Regions from separate parts of the Saccharopolyspora sp. MMCC62 genome, predicted to be linked through region 1. Evidence: riboswitches for the same ligand, from Rfam matches in the RefSeq annotation. Region 1 holds a riboswitch; the other holds the start of a gene.
The links. Region 1 has a riboswitch for cobalamin ahead of AC29IT_RS08730 (ribonucleoside-diphosphate reductase subunit alpha). Riboswitches for the same ligand answer to the same signal wherever they lie in the genome.

Region 1 (7,225 bases):
CCGGGGCCGGTGTGCTCGTCGGCGGGGAGGCGGAGTTCGGCGGTGGGGTGCAGGCCCGCCCGCTCGACGAGGGCGGTGAGCTGTTCGGGCCGCCACTGGTACGTCGTCCAGCGGACCGGGACGCCGTAGTACGCCTCGGTGCGCTGCAGGTCGTCGTCGCCGACGTGCGTCGCGATGATCAGCTGACCGCCCGGGACCAGCGCCTTCGCGAACGACGCCAGCACGTCCGGCAGCACCTCGCGCGGCAGGTTGAACAGCGACCACCAGCCCAGCAGCCCGCCGAACGACGAGTCCGCCAGGTCGAGCTCGGTGGCGGAGCCGACGCGGAACGAGCACCCCGGGTGCAGCCGCCGCGCGTGCTCGATCATGCGCGGGGACAGGTCCACGCCTGCCACGTCCAGGCCCCGCTCGGCCAGGTAACCGGTGACCGTGCCCGGCCCGCACCCGACGTCGAGCACCGGCCCGAGCCCGGCGACCTGATCGGCGAACACGTCCATCGCGGCGCGCAGCCACGGGTGGGCGCGGACATCGCCGATGCCCGTCGTGGTCACCATGTCCACGTAGTCGTCGGCCACGCGGTCGTAGGACTCCCGGACGACGTCGAGATCAGGAACCGGAACGCTCATGCCGGGCACCCTATGCCGCGTCGGCGGCCCGGCGCGGTGGAACGACCGGAACGCCCGCGGGCCGCCCGCCGAGTTCCCGGCGGGCGGCCCGATCCGCTCAGTCCCAGGTGAGGGAGGAGCCGGACTGGTACTCGGTGACGCGGGTCTCGAAGAAGTTCTTCTCCTTCTTCAGGTCCATCGCCTCCGACATCCACGGGAACGGGTTCTCGACCTCGGCGAACACCGGGGTGAGGCCCAGCTGGGCGCAGCGGCGGTTGGTGATGAAGTGCATGTACTGCTCGCACAGCTCGGCGTTGATGCCGAGGATGCCGCGGGGCATGGTGTCCCGGCCGTAGGCGACCTCCAGGCGGCACGCGTCGGCGAGCATGCCGCGCACCTCCTCCTGGAACTCCTCGCTCCACAGGTGCGGGTTCTCCAGCTTGATCTGGTTGATGCAGTCGATGCCGAAGTTCAGGTGGATCGACTCGTCGCGCAGGATGTACTGGTACTGCTCGGCGATGCCGACCATCTTGTTCCGCCTGCCCAGCGACAGGATCTGCGCGAAACCGGTGTAGAACCACATGCCCTCGAAGATCACGTAGAAGGCGATGAGGTCGCGCAGGAACGCCTGGTCGCGCTCCGGGCCGCCGGTGGCGAACTCGGGGTTCTCCAGGTTCTGGGTGTGCCGCAGCGCCCACTCGTCCTTCTCCGAGATGGACGGGATCTCGCGGTAGGCGTTGAACAGCTCGCCCTCGTCGAGGCCCAGGCTCTCGCAGATGTACTGGAAGGTGTGCGTGTGCACGGCCTCCTCGAACGCCTGGCGCAGCAGGTACTGGCGGCACTCGGGGTTGGTGATGTGCCGGTACACGGCGAGCACGATGTTGTTGGCCACCAGGGATTCCGCCGTGGCGAAGAACCCGAGGTTGCGCTTGAGCATCAGCCGCTCGTCCTCGGTGAGCCCGTCGCGGGAGCGCCAGAGGGCGATGTCGGCGTGCATGGACACCTCGGTGGGCATCCAGTGGTTGTTGCAGCCGGCGAGGTACTTCTCCCAGGCCCAGCCGTACTTCAGCGGCAGCAGCTGGTTCACGTCCGCCTGGGCGTTGATCATCGCCTTGTCGTCGACGTTGATCCGGCCCGCGCCGCGGTCGATCTCGCCGAGCCCGGTGGCGTCGGTGGTGTGCACGGAAGTCATGAGTCCTCCAGGGGGAACGGGGCGGTCACTGGCAGGCTTCGCAGTCGGGGTCGTCGATCGCGCACGCCTGCGGCTGCGGCGACGGAGCCGGGGCCGGGGCGGCGGCGGGGGAGACCGCGTTGAGCTTGCCGTCGGTGCCGCGCAGCGTGGACTTCTCCACGTGCGTCGCACTGCTGGACCGCAGGTAGTAGGTGGTCTTGAGGCCCTTGCGCCACGCCAGCCGGTACAGCTCGTCGAGCTTGCGGCCGCTCGGCGCCGCCATGTACAGGTTCAGCGACTGCGCCTGGTCGATCCACTTCTGGCGGCGGGACGCGGCCTCCACCAGCCAGTGCGGCTCGATCTCGAACGCGGTGGCGTACAACGACTTCAGCTCGGCGGGCACCCGGTCGATCGGAGCCAGGTCGCCGTCGAAGTACTTCAGGTCCTGCACCATCGCCTCGTCCCACACGCCCGCGGCCTTGAGGTCCCGCACCAGGTCGGCGTTGAGCACGGTGAAGTCGCCCGACATGTTCGACTTCACGTACAGGTTCCGGTACAGCGGCTCGATGGACTGGCCGACGCCGCAGATGTTCGAGATCGTCGCCGTCGGGGCGATGGCCAGCACGTTCGAGTTGCGCATGCCGTTCGCGCGGACCTGCTCCCGCAGCCCGTCCCAGTCCAGAGTGGACGAACGATCCAGGTCGACGCCGGTCTCGCGGGCCTGCGCCAGCAGCTCCAGCGAATCGATCGGCAGCACGCCGCGGCTCCACAGCGAACCCTCGAACGACTCGTAGCGCCCGCGCTCGGCCGCCAGCTCGGAGGACGCGGTGATCGCGTGGAAGCTGATGTGCTCCATGCTCAGGTCCGCGAACTCCACCGCGGCCTGCGAGGACATCGGGATGCGCTGCGCGAACAGCGCGTCCGAGAAGCCCATCAGGCCCAGGCCCACCGGGCGGTGCCGCAGGTTCGAGGCCCGCGCCTCCGGGATCGTGTAGAAGTTCACGTCGATGACGTTGTCCAGCATCCGCACCGCCGTGCGGGTGGTGCGCCGCAGCCGCTCCACGTCCAGGCCCTCGGCCGTGACGTGCCGCGCCAGGTTGATCGAACCGAGGTTGCACACCGCGACCTCGTCGGCGCTGGTGTTCAGCGTGATCTCGGTGCACAGGTTCGAGGAGTGCACCACGCCCGCGTGCTGCTGCGGCGAGCGCAGGTTGCACGGGTCCTTGAACGTGATCCACGGGTGCCCGGTCTCGAACAGCATCGTCAGCATCCGGCGCCACAGGTCCACCGCGCGGACCTGGCGGAACACCTTCAGCTCACCGCGCTCCGCGGCCGCCTCGTACTCCCGGTAGCGCTGCGCGAACGCGGTGCCGTACAGGTCGTGCAGGTCCGGCACCTCGTCCGGGGAGAACAGGGTCCACGGCTCGTCGGCCTCGACCCGGCGCAGGAACTCGTCCGGCACCCAGTTCGCCGTGTTCATGTCGTGCGTGCGGCGCCGGTCGTCGCCGGTGTTCTTGCGCAGGTCGAGGAACTCCTCGATGTCCACGTGCCAGGTCTCCAGGTACGCGCACACCGCGCCCTTGCGCTTGCCGCCCTGGTTCACCGCGACCGCCGTGTCGTTGGCGATCTTCAGGAACGGCACCACGCCCTGCGAGGAACCGTTCGTCCCCTTGATGTGCGCGCCGGTGCCGCGGACCGGGGTCCAGTCGTTGCCGAGCCCGCCCGCGTACTTCGACAGCAGCGCGTTGTTGCTGATCCCGTGGAAGATCCCGTGCAGGTCGTCGTCCACGGTGGTCAGGAAGCAGGACGACAGCTGCGGGCGGGTGGTGCCCGCGTTGAACAGCGTCGGCGTCGAGCACATGAAGTCGAACGAGGAGATCAGGTCGTAGAACTCGATCGCCCGCGCCTCCCGGTCGTCCTCGCGCAGCGCCACGCCCATCGCGACCCGCATGAAGAACGCCTGCGGCAGCTCGAACCGCACCCCGTTCTCGTGCAGCAGGTACCGGTCGTAGAGCGTCTGCAACCCGAGGAAGCCGAACGCGATGTCCCGATCGGCGTCCAGCGCCGCGCCCAGCCGCTCCAGGTCGAAGCGGGCCAGCTCCGGGTCCAGCTGCTCCAGCTCGATGCCGCGCCGCACGTAGTCGGCGAAGTAACCGGCGTAGCGGTCCCGCATCTGCACCTGGTCGGCCTCGGTCGGCTCGCCCGCGACGAAGCTCAGCGCCTCGCGGCGCAGCTTGTCCAGCAGCAGCCGCGACGTCACCAGCGAGTAGTTCGGCTCCGCCTCCACGAAGGTGCGCGCCGCCATCGTCAGCGACTCGGCCAGCTCCGCCGAGCTGATGCCGTCGTAGACGTTGCGCCGCACCTCCCGCAGCACCTGGTCGGCCCGCACGTCGTCCAAGCCCTCGCAGGCCTGCTCGACGACGGTCGACACCCGCTCCCAGTCCAGCGGCACCCGGGTGCCGTCCGGCGCGGTCATCTCCAGGCGGGGAGCGGCGTCCTCGGCGGGAGCCACCTCGGCCTCGCGGGCCTGCGCGTGCTCCTCCCGGTAGAGCACGTAGGCGCGGGCGACGCCGTGGTGCCCGCCGCGCATCAGCGCCAGCTCCACCATGTCCTGGATCTGCTCGATGTGCACCAGGCCCTCGGTGCCCGCGTGGCGCAGCACGCCCTGCGCCGCCTGCTCCGTCAACTCCGCGACGATCTGGTGCAACCGCGACGACGATGCGGCCGAATCCCCCTCGGCCGCCAGGAACGCCTTGGTCAACGCCACGGAGATCTTCGTTTCGTCCCAACCGGAAACGGTCCCGTCGCGCCGCAGCACCCGCACTCCTGCCGGTACCACCGCGGTCGCTGCTGACGGCCGGGTCGTGGACTCGGTCACTGGCTCTCTCCTCGCAAGCTCGGACACCTGCCCGGAACTCCTCGGAACGCGCCAGGACCGCGGCGCGCACGGCACCGCTCGTCCCGCAACCCTCCCGCGAGGTCCCGGACGGCGCGCACCCCTCGTGCGCGCACCGATGGCAGGTCTTCGGACTCACGGGCGACCGGTGCTCGACACCGGACCTACTGGCCGTCGCTTCCCGGACGCCGAGCGTCCAGTGCTGCACCACCGGGAGGTGGTGACGGCGGTCGTTCCCGTTCACCGCTGCGGGGCAGTCCCGGACTCGCACCGGGTTCCCTGTTGTCACGCCGGTCGGACCGGCGAACCATCAGCGGGCGCCACACTACATCTTGGGTTCGACGGTGATCCGGACCCCATCATCATCGGCGTGGCGGTGTCGATGGCGGACGCGTTCGGTAGCGGCTCGCGCACGCCCGGGACGCATCCTGCCCGCACCCGGCGGAGTTCGCACGAGGGGTGTGACGCGGATTCGGTGGTGGTCGTCGGCGGCGCCGGGCAGACTGCCTCCCGAGATCACCACCTGGGAGGAAGACCGAACCATGCGTGCCCACCGCGTGCGACGCGGACTCGCCGTCGCCGCCACCGCACTCGCCACCGCCGCCACTGCCACCGGGGCGACCGCAGGCGCCGCACCGCAGGACCCGCCCGCGACCACCGACGTCCGGCTGATCACCTTCAACGACCTGCACGGCAACCTCGAACCGCCCACCGGGTCCTCCGGGACGGTCGAGCTCGACGACGGCCGGACCGTCGAAGCCGGCGGCGCCGCCTACCTCGCCACCCACCTGCAGCGGCTGCGCGCCGAGGTGCCGAACTCGCTGGTCTTCTCGGCCGGCGACAGCGTGGGCGCCTCGCCGGTGAATTCCGCGCTGTTCCACGACGAACCCACCGTCGACTTCCTCAACTCGCAGGACGTCCGCGGCCACGTCGTCGGCAACCACGAGTTCGACGAGGGCTACCAGGAACTCCAGCGGCTGCAGACCGGCGGCTGCCACCCGCAGGACGGTTGCGAGTTCCGCGATTCCTTCGACGGCGCGAGCTTCCCGTACCTCGGCGCCAACGTCACCTTCGAGGACGGCGGCGCTCCCGCGCTGATGCCGTTCACCGTGCAGGTCTCCGGCGGCGTCCCGATCGGCGTGATCGGTGCGACGCTGCACGACCTCCCGAACGTGGTCAGCCCCGAAGCGGTGCGCGGCCTGCGGTTCGGCGACGAGGTCGAGGCCATCGACCGCACCTCCGACGCGCTGGAGCGCTTCGGCATCAAGGCGCAGGTCGTGCTGCTGCACCAGGGCGACGAAGCCGCCGGCGGCGGCCCGAACTCCTGCGACGTCGCCGCGGGCGGCCCCGCCACCGAGATCGCCGAGAACGTCTCCCCGCAGGTCGACGCCGTGTTCAGCGCGCACAGCCACCAGCAGTACAACTGCACCGTCACCGACCCGGCGGGCGCCCCGCGGCCCGTCGTGCAGGGCGCCTCCTACGGCAGGCTGCTGTCGGTGCTGGACCTGCGCGTCGACCGGCACACCCGCGAGGTCGTGCGGGAGCAGAGCACCGCGCACAACGAGGTCGTCACCCGCGACGTCGAACCCGACCCCGAAGCCGCCGCGCTCGTCGAAGAGGCCCGCGCCAAGGCCGCGCCCATCGCGAACCGCGCCGTCGGCACCGCCACCGGCGACCTGCTGAAAACCCCGGCGCCGTCCGGAGAATCCAGCCTCGGCAGCGTCGTCGCCGACGCCCAGCTGGCCGCCACCCGCGACACCGGGGCGCAGCTCGCGCTGACCAACCCGGGCGGGGTGCGCGCCGACCTGCCACACGCCTCCTCCCCGGCGGGCGAAGGAGACGGCGTCATCACCTACGGCGAGGCGTTCGCCGTGCAGCCGTTCGGCAACACCATGCAGACCATGACGCTCACCGGCGCGCAGCTGCAGGCCGTGCTCGAACAGCAGTGGAGCGACGAGGGCGAGAACGTGCTGCAGGTGTCGGCCGGGCTGCACTACCAGTACTCGCGGTCCGCGCCGATCGGCTCGAAGGTCTCCGGCCTCACCCTCGACGGCGCGCCCGTCGACCCGGCCGCGCAGTACCGGGTGGCGGTGAACAACTTCCTCGCCGGTGGCGGGGACGGGTTCACCGGCTTCACCGAGGGCACCGACGTCGCGGGCGGACCCGTGGACCTGGACGCCCTGCTCGGCTACCTGGCGGCGAACCCCGGCGTGGTGCCACCCGCCCCGGACCGCATCACCGCGACCGACTGACCCGGCCCCCGGCGGCGCACCCCGCGCCGCCGGGGAACCCGGTCGTACCAAGGGAAACCCGCCGACGAGCCCGAGCCGTCCGCCTTTTCTTGTCAGCGGCGCAGCCGCTGAGCAGCGACCACCCAAGACACCGGCACCGCCGCGGGTTCTCAGCGGTTCCCTCGCGAGGACAGCGTTTTCGCATGTGGCGGAGCCACCTGTGAAAACGATCCCGCAGCGAGGAAACAGCTGAGGTTCCGCCACCCGAGCCCAACGCAACAGGAGCGGGGATTCACCGAGGAACCGGTCTAGGGGCTATTAC
Region 2 (7,225 bases), on a different contig from region 1:
GTTGACGACGCGGGCGCGGAACACCCGCGAGGTCTCCTCGGTCAGCGAGCGGGTCCGGATGGCGTCCGGGCGGCTGCTGTCGCCGATGTAGGCCGCCGGCGCCTTGCCGGTCAGCGCGCGCACCGTGGCGATCATGCCGCCGTGGTACTGGAAGTAGTCGTCGGAGTCGGCGATGTCGTGCTCGCGGGTGTCGACGTTCTTCGCCGCCACCGAGATCCGCTTGTAGGCGGATTCCATGTCGCCGCGCGCCTCGGTGCCCTCCAGGCCGCGGCCGTAGGCGTAGCCGCCCCACACCGCGTACACCTCGGCGAGGTCGGTGTCGTCGCGCCAGTTCTTGCTGTCCATCAGCGGCAGCAGACCGGCCCCGTAGGCGCCGGGCTTCGAACCGAAGATGCGCATGGTGGCGCGGCGTTCGTCGCCGTGCCCGGCCAGGTCGGCCTGCGCGTGGGCGCGCACGAAGTTCTGCTCGTCCGGCTCGTCGAGCGCGGCGACCTTGCGGACCGCGTCGTCGAGCAGCGTCACCACGTGCGGGAACGCGTCGCGGAAGAACCCGCTGATCCGCACCGTCACGTCCACCCGCGGGCGGCCCAGCTCCTCCAGCGGGATCACGTCGAGCCCGTTGACGCGCCGCGACGCCTCGTCCCAGGTGGGCCGCACGCCCATCAGCGCCAGGACTTCCGCGATGTCGTCGCCGGAGGTCCGCATCGCGGAGGTGCCCCACACGGACAGGCCCACCGAGCGCGGGTACTCGCCGGTGTCGGCGAGGTAGCGCTCGATCAGCGAATCGGCGATGGCGTGCCCGGTCTCCCAGGCGAGCCTGCTCGGCACCGCCTTCGGGTCCACCGAGTAGAAGTTCCGGCCCGTCGGCAGCACGTTGATCAGGCCGCGCAGCGGGGAACCGCTCGGGCCCGCGGGCACGTAGCCGCCGTCGAGGGCGTGCAGCGTCGCGGTCATCTCGTCGGTGGTGGCGTCCAGCCGCGGGACCACCTCGGTGACGGCGAACTCCAGCACCCGCACCACGTCGTCCGGCGCGTCGCCCAGCACCGAGCGGCACACCTCGACGACGGCGCCGAGCTCCCAGCCGCGTTCCTCCATGCCCGCGACGAGGGCGTGCGCGGAGGTCTCCACGTCGTCCACGGTGCCGCGGGCGACGCTGCCGTCCTCCGCCATGCCCAGTGCCTCGCGCAGGCCGGGCAGCGCGCCGCTCTGCCCGCCCCACACCTGCCGGGCGCGCAGCATCGCCAGCACCAGGTTCACCCGCGCCTCCCCGGTCGGGGCGGCACCCAGGACGTGCAGGCCGTCGCGGATCTGCGCGTCCTTGATCTCGCACAGCCAGCCGTCGACGTGCAGCAGCATGTCGTCGAACTCGGCCTCGTGCGGGCGCTCGTCCAGGCCGAGGTCGTGGTCCAGCTTCGCGGCCTGCATCAACGTCCAGATCTGGCTGCGGATCGCGGGCAGCTTCGCCGGGTCCATCGCCGAGATCTGCGCGTGCTCGTCGAGCAGCTGCTCCAGCTTCGCGATGTCGCCGTAGCTCTCCGCGCGCGCCATCGGCGGCACCAGGTGGTCCACCAGCGTCGCGTGCACCCGACGCTTCGCCTGGGTGCCCTCGCCCGGGTCGTTGACCAGGAACGGGTACACCAGCGGCAGGTCCGCCAGCGCCGCGTCCGGTGCGCAGGACGCCGACATGCCCGCGGTCTTGCCGGGCAGCCACTCCAGGTTGCCGTGCTTGCCGAGGTGCACCATCGCGTGCGCGCCGAACTCGTCGGTCATCCAGCGGTAGGCGGCCAGGTAGTGGTGGCTCGGCGGCAGGTCCGGGTCGTGGTAGATCGCGATCGGGTTCTCGCCGAACCCGCGCGGCGGCTGCACCACGACGACGACGTTCCCGGCGCGCAGCGCGGCCACCACGATCTCGCCGTCCGGGTCGTGCGAGCGGTCCACGAACTGCTCGCCCGGCGGCGGACCCCAGTGCTGCTCGATGCTCTCCCGCAGGTCCTGCGGCAGCGTCGCGAACCAGTCGGCGTAGCGCTTCGCGGGGATGCGCACCGGGTTGCCGGACAGCTGCTCCTCGGTCAACCAGTCCGGGTCCTGGCCACCAGCGGCGATCAGCGCGTGCACCAGCGCGTCGCCGTCCTGCGCGGCCACGCCGGGCAGCGCGTCCGGGCCGTCCACCGGGCCGATGTCGTAGCCGGCCTCGCGCAGCCGCTGGAGCAGGCCCACCGCGCTCGCCGGGGTGTCCAGGCCGACGGCGTTGCCGATCCGGGAGTGCTTCGTCGGGTACGCCGACAGCATCAGCACCAGGCGCTTGTCCGCGGCGGGCACGTGCCGCAGCCGCGCGTGCTTCACCGCGATCCCGGCGACGCGGGCCGCGCGCTCCGGGTCGGCGACGTACACCGGGAGGCCTTCGGCGTCGTTCTCCTTGAACGAGAACGGCACCGTGATCAGGCGGCCGTCGAACTCGGGCACCGCGACCTGGGTGGCCATGTCCAGCGGGGACAGGCCTTCGTCGTTGTCCTCCCACGCCTCGCGGCTGGAGGTCAGGGTGAGGCCCTGCAAGATCGGCACGTCCAGCGCGGCGAGCGCGCCCACGTCCCACGCCTCGTCGTCGCCACCGGCGGAGGCGGTCGCGGGCTTCGTGCCGCCCGCGGCCAGCACCGTCACGATCAGCGCGTCCGCCTCGCGCAACGTGTCCAGCAGGCCCGGTTCGGGGGCGCGCAGCGACGCGCAGAACACCGGCAGCGCCTGGCCGCCCGCGTCCTCGATGGCGTCGGAGAGGGCGTGCGCGAACGCGGTGTTGCCCGCCATGTGGTGCGCGCGGTAGTAGAGCACCGCGACCTTCGGGCCTTCGGTCCGGCGCGGGGTCCGCTCCAGCAGGCCCCACTTCGGCGTCTCCACCGGCGGTTCGAAGCCGTGGCCGGTGAGCAGCACCGTGTCGGACAGGAAGTTGAACAGCTGCGTCAGGTTCTCCGGCCCGCCCTGCGCGAGGTAGCCGTGCGCCTGCGAGCAGACGCCGCCCGGCACCGTGGAGCACTCCATCAGCTCCGCGTCCGGGGCCTGCTCACCGCCGAGCACCACGACCGGGCGCGGTCCGGCGAGCAGCGAGTCCAAGCCCTCCTCCCACGCGCGGCGGCCGCCGAGCAGCCGCACCACGACGAGGTCGGCGCCCTCCAGCAGCGGCGGCAGGTCGTCCACGCCGAGCCGCGCCGGGTTGCCGAGGCGGAAGTCCGCACCGCTGGCGCGTGCGCTGAGCAGATCGGTGTCCGATGTGGACAGCAGCAGGATCATGCGGCACGCTCCCGGCTGAGCAGGGACGCGGGCGTGCGGGCAGGACGCATGGTCAACCTTCCTCGGGGTCCTCGCCCCGGAGTCGTCGGCACCCGGTGTCGCACCGGGCGGTGGCGGCGCCGGAGTGTCCTGGCTCCCGGATCGCCGCTCGCCCCGTGCCTTCCCACCCGCGCGGCGCGCGGGCAGTGGCCTCGTACTCGGAGTTCGCTCCCCGGTGACAGTGGCGGGACCGCGCCGGACTCGCACCGGCTTCCTCCGCACGTCGCCGCCGACAACTCTCCGCAACGGGGCGATCGTTCGTCAAGTGGCCGGTCGTGCGGTCGCGCGAGAGATCCCGCACTCGACGCGTCCGGCCGTCCGGTGAGGCGCATCGCGTTTTGCGGACGTGATCCGGGCGGGACGTAGTATCGACGGTCGCCGGTGCGCCCCCGAGTCCGCGCACCCCGGACAGCGGCGTCGTGCGCTGCGAGTTCCGGACCAGACCATGATCGACGAGAGCGGGGACGAGCGTGCCGCGACGAGCCGGACCCGACGCGTGCCCCGGCGCGCTGCGGGTGCACGAGGCCGCTGACGGGGGACTGGCCCGCGTGCGGGTGCCCGGCGGGCGGCTCGCGGCGCGGCAGGTGCGGGCGCTGGCGACCGCGGCCGCGCTGGGTGACGGCGGCTGGGAACTCACCTCGCGGGCGAACATCCAGGTCCGCGGGCTGTCCGCGGCGGCGGTGCCGGAGTTCGCGGAGCTGCTCGGCGCGGCCGGTCTGCTGCCGTCGCCGACGCACGAGCGGGTGCGCAACGTCGTCGCCTCGCCGCGCACCCGCCCGGCCGCGCTGGACGTGCGCGCGGTGGCGGTGGCGCTGGACGAGGGGCTGCGCGCCGACCCGGAGCTGGCGGAGCTGCCCGGGCGGTTCCTGTTCACCGCGGACGACGGCGGCGGCGAGGTGACCGCGCTGGGCGCGGACGTCGCGCTGCACCCCGCGGACGGCGCGGTGGCGGTGCTGCTCGCCGGGGCCGACCTCGGGCTGCGGGTGTCCGCGGCCGACGCGGCCCGCGCCGCGGTGCTCGCGGCCGCCGCGTTCCTCGCGGAACGGGGCCGGCTGGGCGCGGAGAGCTGGCGGCTGGCGGAACTGCCCGGTGGCGCCGAGCGGATCGCCGCCCGCATCCGGGCGGAATTCTCCTGCATGGCGGCGGAAACCGCGGTCGCGCCCGGTGATCCGGTGCGCACGCACGCGGAGCTCGGCGTGCTGGCCCGCGCCGACGACCGGGTCGATCTCGCCCTCGGCGCGCCGCTGGGACGGCTGGACGCCGGGCAGATCGCGGTGCTCGCTACGCAGACCGAGGAGATCGCCGCCCGGACCGCCGCACCGCACCCGCTGCGGCTCACGCCGTGGCGCGCGCTGCTGCTCACCGACGTCCCCGCGGCCGAGGCACCGCGCAGGCTCGCCGAGCTGGACGCCGCCGGGTTCCTCACCGACCCGGGCGCGCCGCTGGCCGGGGTGACCGCCTGCACCGGCAGCCCCGGCTGCGCGAAGTCCCTCGCCGACGTGCGCGCCGACGCGCGGCGCACCACCCGGCCCGGCCCGCTGCCGGTGCACTGGGCGGGCTGCGCGCGCCGCTGCGGCCGACCGGCCGGACCAGGAGTGGAAGTGCTGGCCACCGAGGCCGGCTACGAGGTCGGCGGGCGCCCCGCCGGCGAGACGTCCGCCGCGCTCGACGCGGCACGGAGGGCAGTGTGAACACCGCAGACAGCACCGGCGGCTACGAGTACGTGCGCGACGGAGCGGAGATCTACCGCCGCTCGTTCGCCACGATCCGCGCCGAAGCGGAACTCGACGGCATGCCACCGGAGGTCGCCCAGGTCGCCGTCCGCATGATCCACGCCTGCGGCATGGTGGACCTGGCCCGCGACATCGCCTGGTCGCCGCGCGCGGTGCTCGCCGCCCGCGAGGCGCTGCGCGGTGGCGCGCCGGTGTTCTGCGACGCCGCGATGGTCGCCGCGGGCGTCACCCGGCGCAGGCTGCCCGCCGACAACGACATCGTCTGCACCCTCGGCGACGAGCGCGTTCCCGGCCTCGCGGCGGCACTCGGCACGACCCGCAGCGCGGCCGCGATGGAGCTGTGGCGGGACCGGCTGGAGGGGTCCGTGGTCGCCGTCGGCAACGCGCCGACCGCGCTGTTCCGGCTGCTGGAGATGATCGACGCGGGCGCGGGCAGGCCCGCCGCCGTGCTCGGCCTCCCCGTCGGGTTCATCGGCGCCGCCGAATCGAAGCAGGCACTGGCCGACCACCCGGCGCTGGAGCACCTGGTGGTGCACGGCCGCCGCGGTGGCAGCGCGATGGCGGTGGCCGCCATCAACGCGATCGCGAGCGAACAGGAGTGAGCAGCACCGTGGAGCAGGCAGGCAGGTTGTTCGGCGTCGGGCTCGGACCCGGAGATCCGGAGCTGGTGACGGTCAAGGCCGCCCGGCTGATCGGCGAAGCCGACGTGATCGCCTACCACAGCGCCCGGCACGGCCGCAGCATCGCGCGTTCCGTCGCCGCGCCGTACCTGCGGGAAGGCCAGGTCGAGGAACCGCTGGTGTACCCGGTGACGACCGAGACGACCGATCACCCGGGCGGCTACCAGGGCGCCATCGACGAGTTCTACGCCGACGCGGCCGAACGGCTCGCCGCGCACCTGTCCGCGGGCCGCACCGTGGCGCTGCTGTGCGAGGGCGACCCGTTCTTCTACGGCTCCTACATGCACATGCACAAGCGCCTGGTGGGCCGGTTCGAGGTGGCCGCGATCCCCGGTGTGACCTCGGTGAGCGGGGCGGCGGCGATGCTCGGCAGGCCGCTGGCGGAACGCGACGAGGTGCTGACGGTGCTGCCCGGCACGCTCGACCCGGACGTGCTCGCGGAGAAGCTGGCGGGCACCGACGCGGCGGCGGTCATGAAGCTGGGCCGCACCTTCGACGGGGTGAAGGCGGCGTTCGAGAAGGCGGGCCGGCTCGACGAGGCCTACCTCGTGGAGCGCGCCACCACGGACCGGCAGCGGCTGCTGCCGCTGGGCGAGGTGGATCCGGCGTCGGTGCCGTACTTCTCGCTGGCGCTGCTGCCGAGCCCGGTGAACGCGGACAGCCCGCTGAACCTGACCGACGCGTCCGGAGTGCCGGTTTCCGCTGCGGCGCAACGGGAATCTCCCGCCGAACCGGCGGCGGGCACCTCGGCGGGCACCGGTGAGGTCGTGGTCGTCGGCCTCGGCCCGGCCGGTCCGCAGTGGACCACCCCGGAGGCGCACACCGCCGTCGCCGCCGCCGACGACCTCGTCGGCTACGGCCCCTACCTGGACCGGTTGCCGACGAACCCGCGGCAGCGCAAGCACGCCTCGGACAACCGGGTGGAGGCCGAGCGCGCCGAGTTCGCCCTGGACCTGGCGCGGCGCGGTTCCCGCGTCGTCGTGGTGTCCTCGGGCGATCCGGGCGTGTTCGCGATGGCCAGCGCCGTGCTGGAGGTCGCCACCGAGGAGCGGTTCGCCGCGGTGCCGGTGCGGGTGCTGCCCGGGCTCACCGCGGCGCAGGCGGTGGCGAGCCGGATCGGCGCGCCGCTGGGCCACGACTACTGCGTGCTGTCCCTGTCGGACCGGTTGAAGCCGTGGGAGGTCATCGTCGAGCGGCTGGCCGCGGCGGCGAAGGCCGACCTGGCGATGGCCATCTACAACCCGGCGTCGCGCAGCCGCACCTGGCAGGTCGGTGCCGCCCGCGACGTGCTGCTGGAGCACCGCTCGGCGGAGACGCCGGTGGTGATCGGCCGCGACGTGGGCGGGCCGCAGGAGTCGGTGCGGGTGGTGCCGCTCGGCGAGCTCGATCCGTCCGATGTGGACATGCGCTGCCTGCTGCTGATCGGCTCGTCCACCACGCGTTCGGTCGGCGGGACGGTGTTCACGCCGCGCCGCTATCCGGCGTGACGCA

Region 2: another riboswitch for cobalamin. It lies ahead of cobN (cobaltochelatase subunit CobN); the one in region 1 lies ahead of AC29IT_RS08730 (ribonucleoside-diphosphate reductase subunit alpha).

Annotation. Positions count from the first base shown of each region.
Region 1 covers NZ_JBYKCM010000003.1:243,154-250,378, forward strand. The annotation lists gene AC29IT_RS08720 (class I SAM-dependent DNA methyltransferase) at 1-626, opposite strand, end outside; gene AC29IT_RS08725 (ribonucleotide-diphosphate reductase subunit beta) at 724-1,797, opposite strand; gene AC29IT_RS08730 (ribonucleoside-diphosphate reductase subunit alpha) at 1,823-4,654, opposite strand; cobalamin riboswitch at 4,776-4,999, opposite strand; gene AC29IT_RS08735 (bifunctional metallophosphatase/5'-nucleotidase) at 5,215-6,924, shown strand; gene AC29IT_RS08740 (helix-turn-helix domain-containing protein) at 7,196-7,225, opposite strand, start outside.
Region 2 covers NZ_JBYKCM010000011.1:94,242-101,466, forward strand. The annotation lists gene cobN (cobaltochelatase subunit CobN) at 1-3,282, opposite strand, end outside; cobalamin riboswitch at 3,406-3,537, opposite strand; gene cobG (precorrin-3B synthase) at 3,792-5,012, shown strand; gene AC29IT_RS23970 (precorrin-8X methylmutase) at 5,009-5,656, shown strand; gene AC29IT_RS23975 (precorrin-2 C(20)-methyltransferase) at 5,653-7,221, shown strand; gene AC29IT_RS23980 (cobalt-precorrin-6A reductase) at 7,209-7,225, opposite strand, start outside.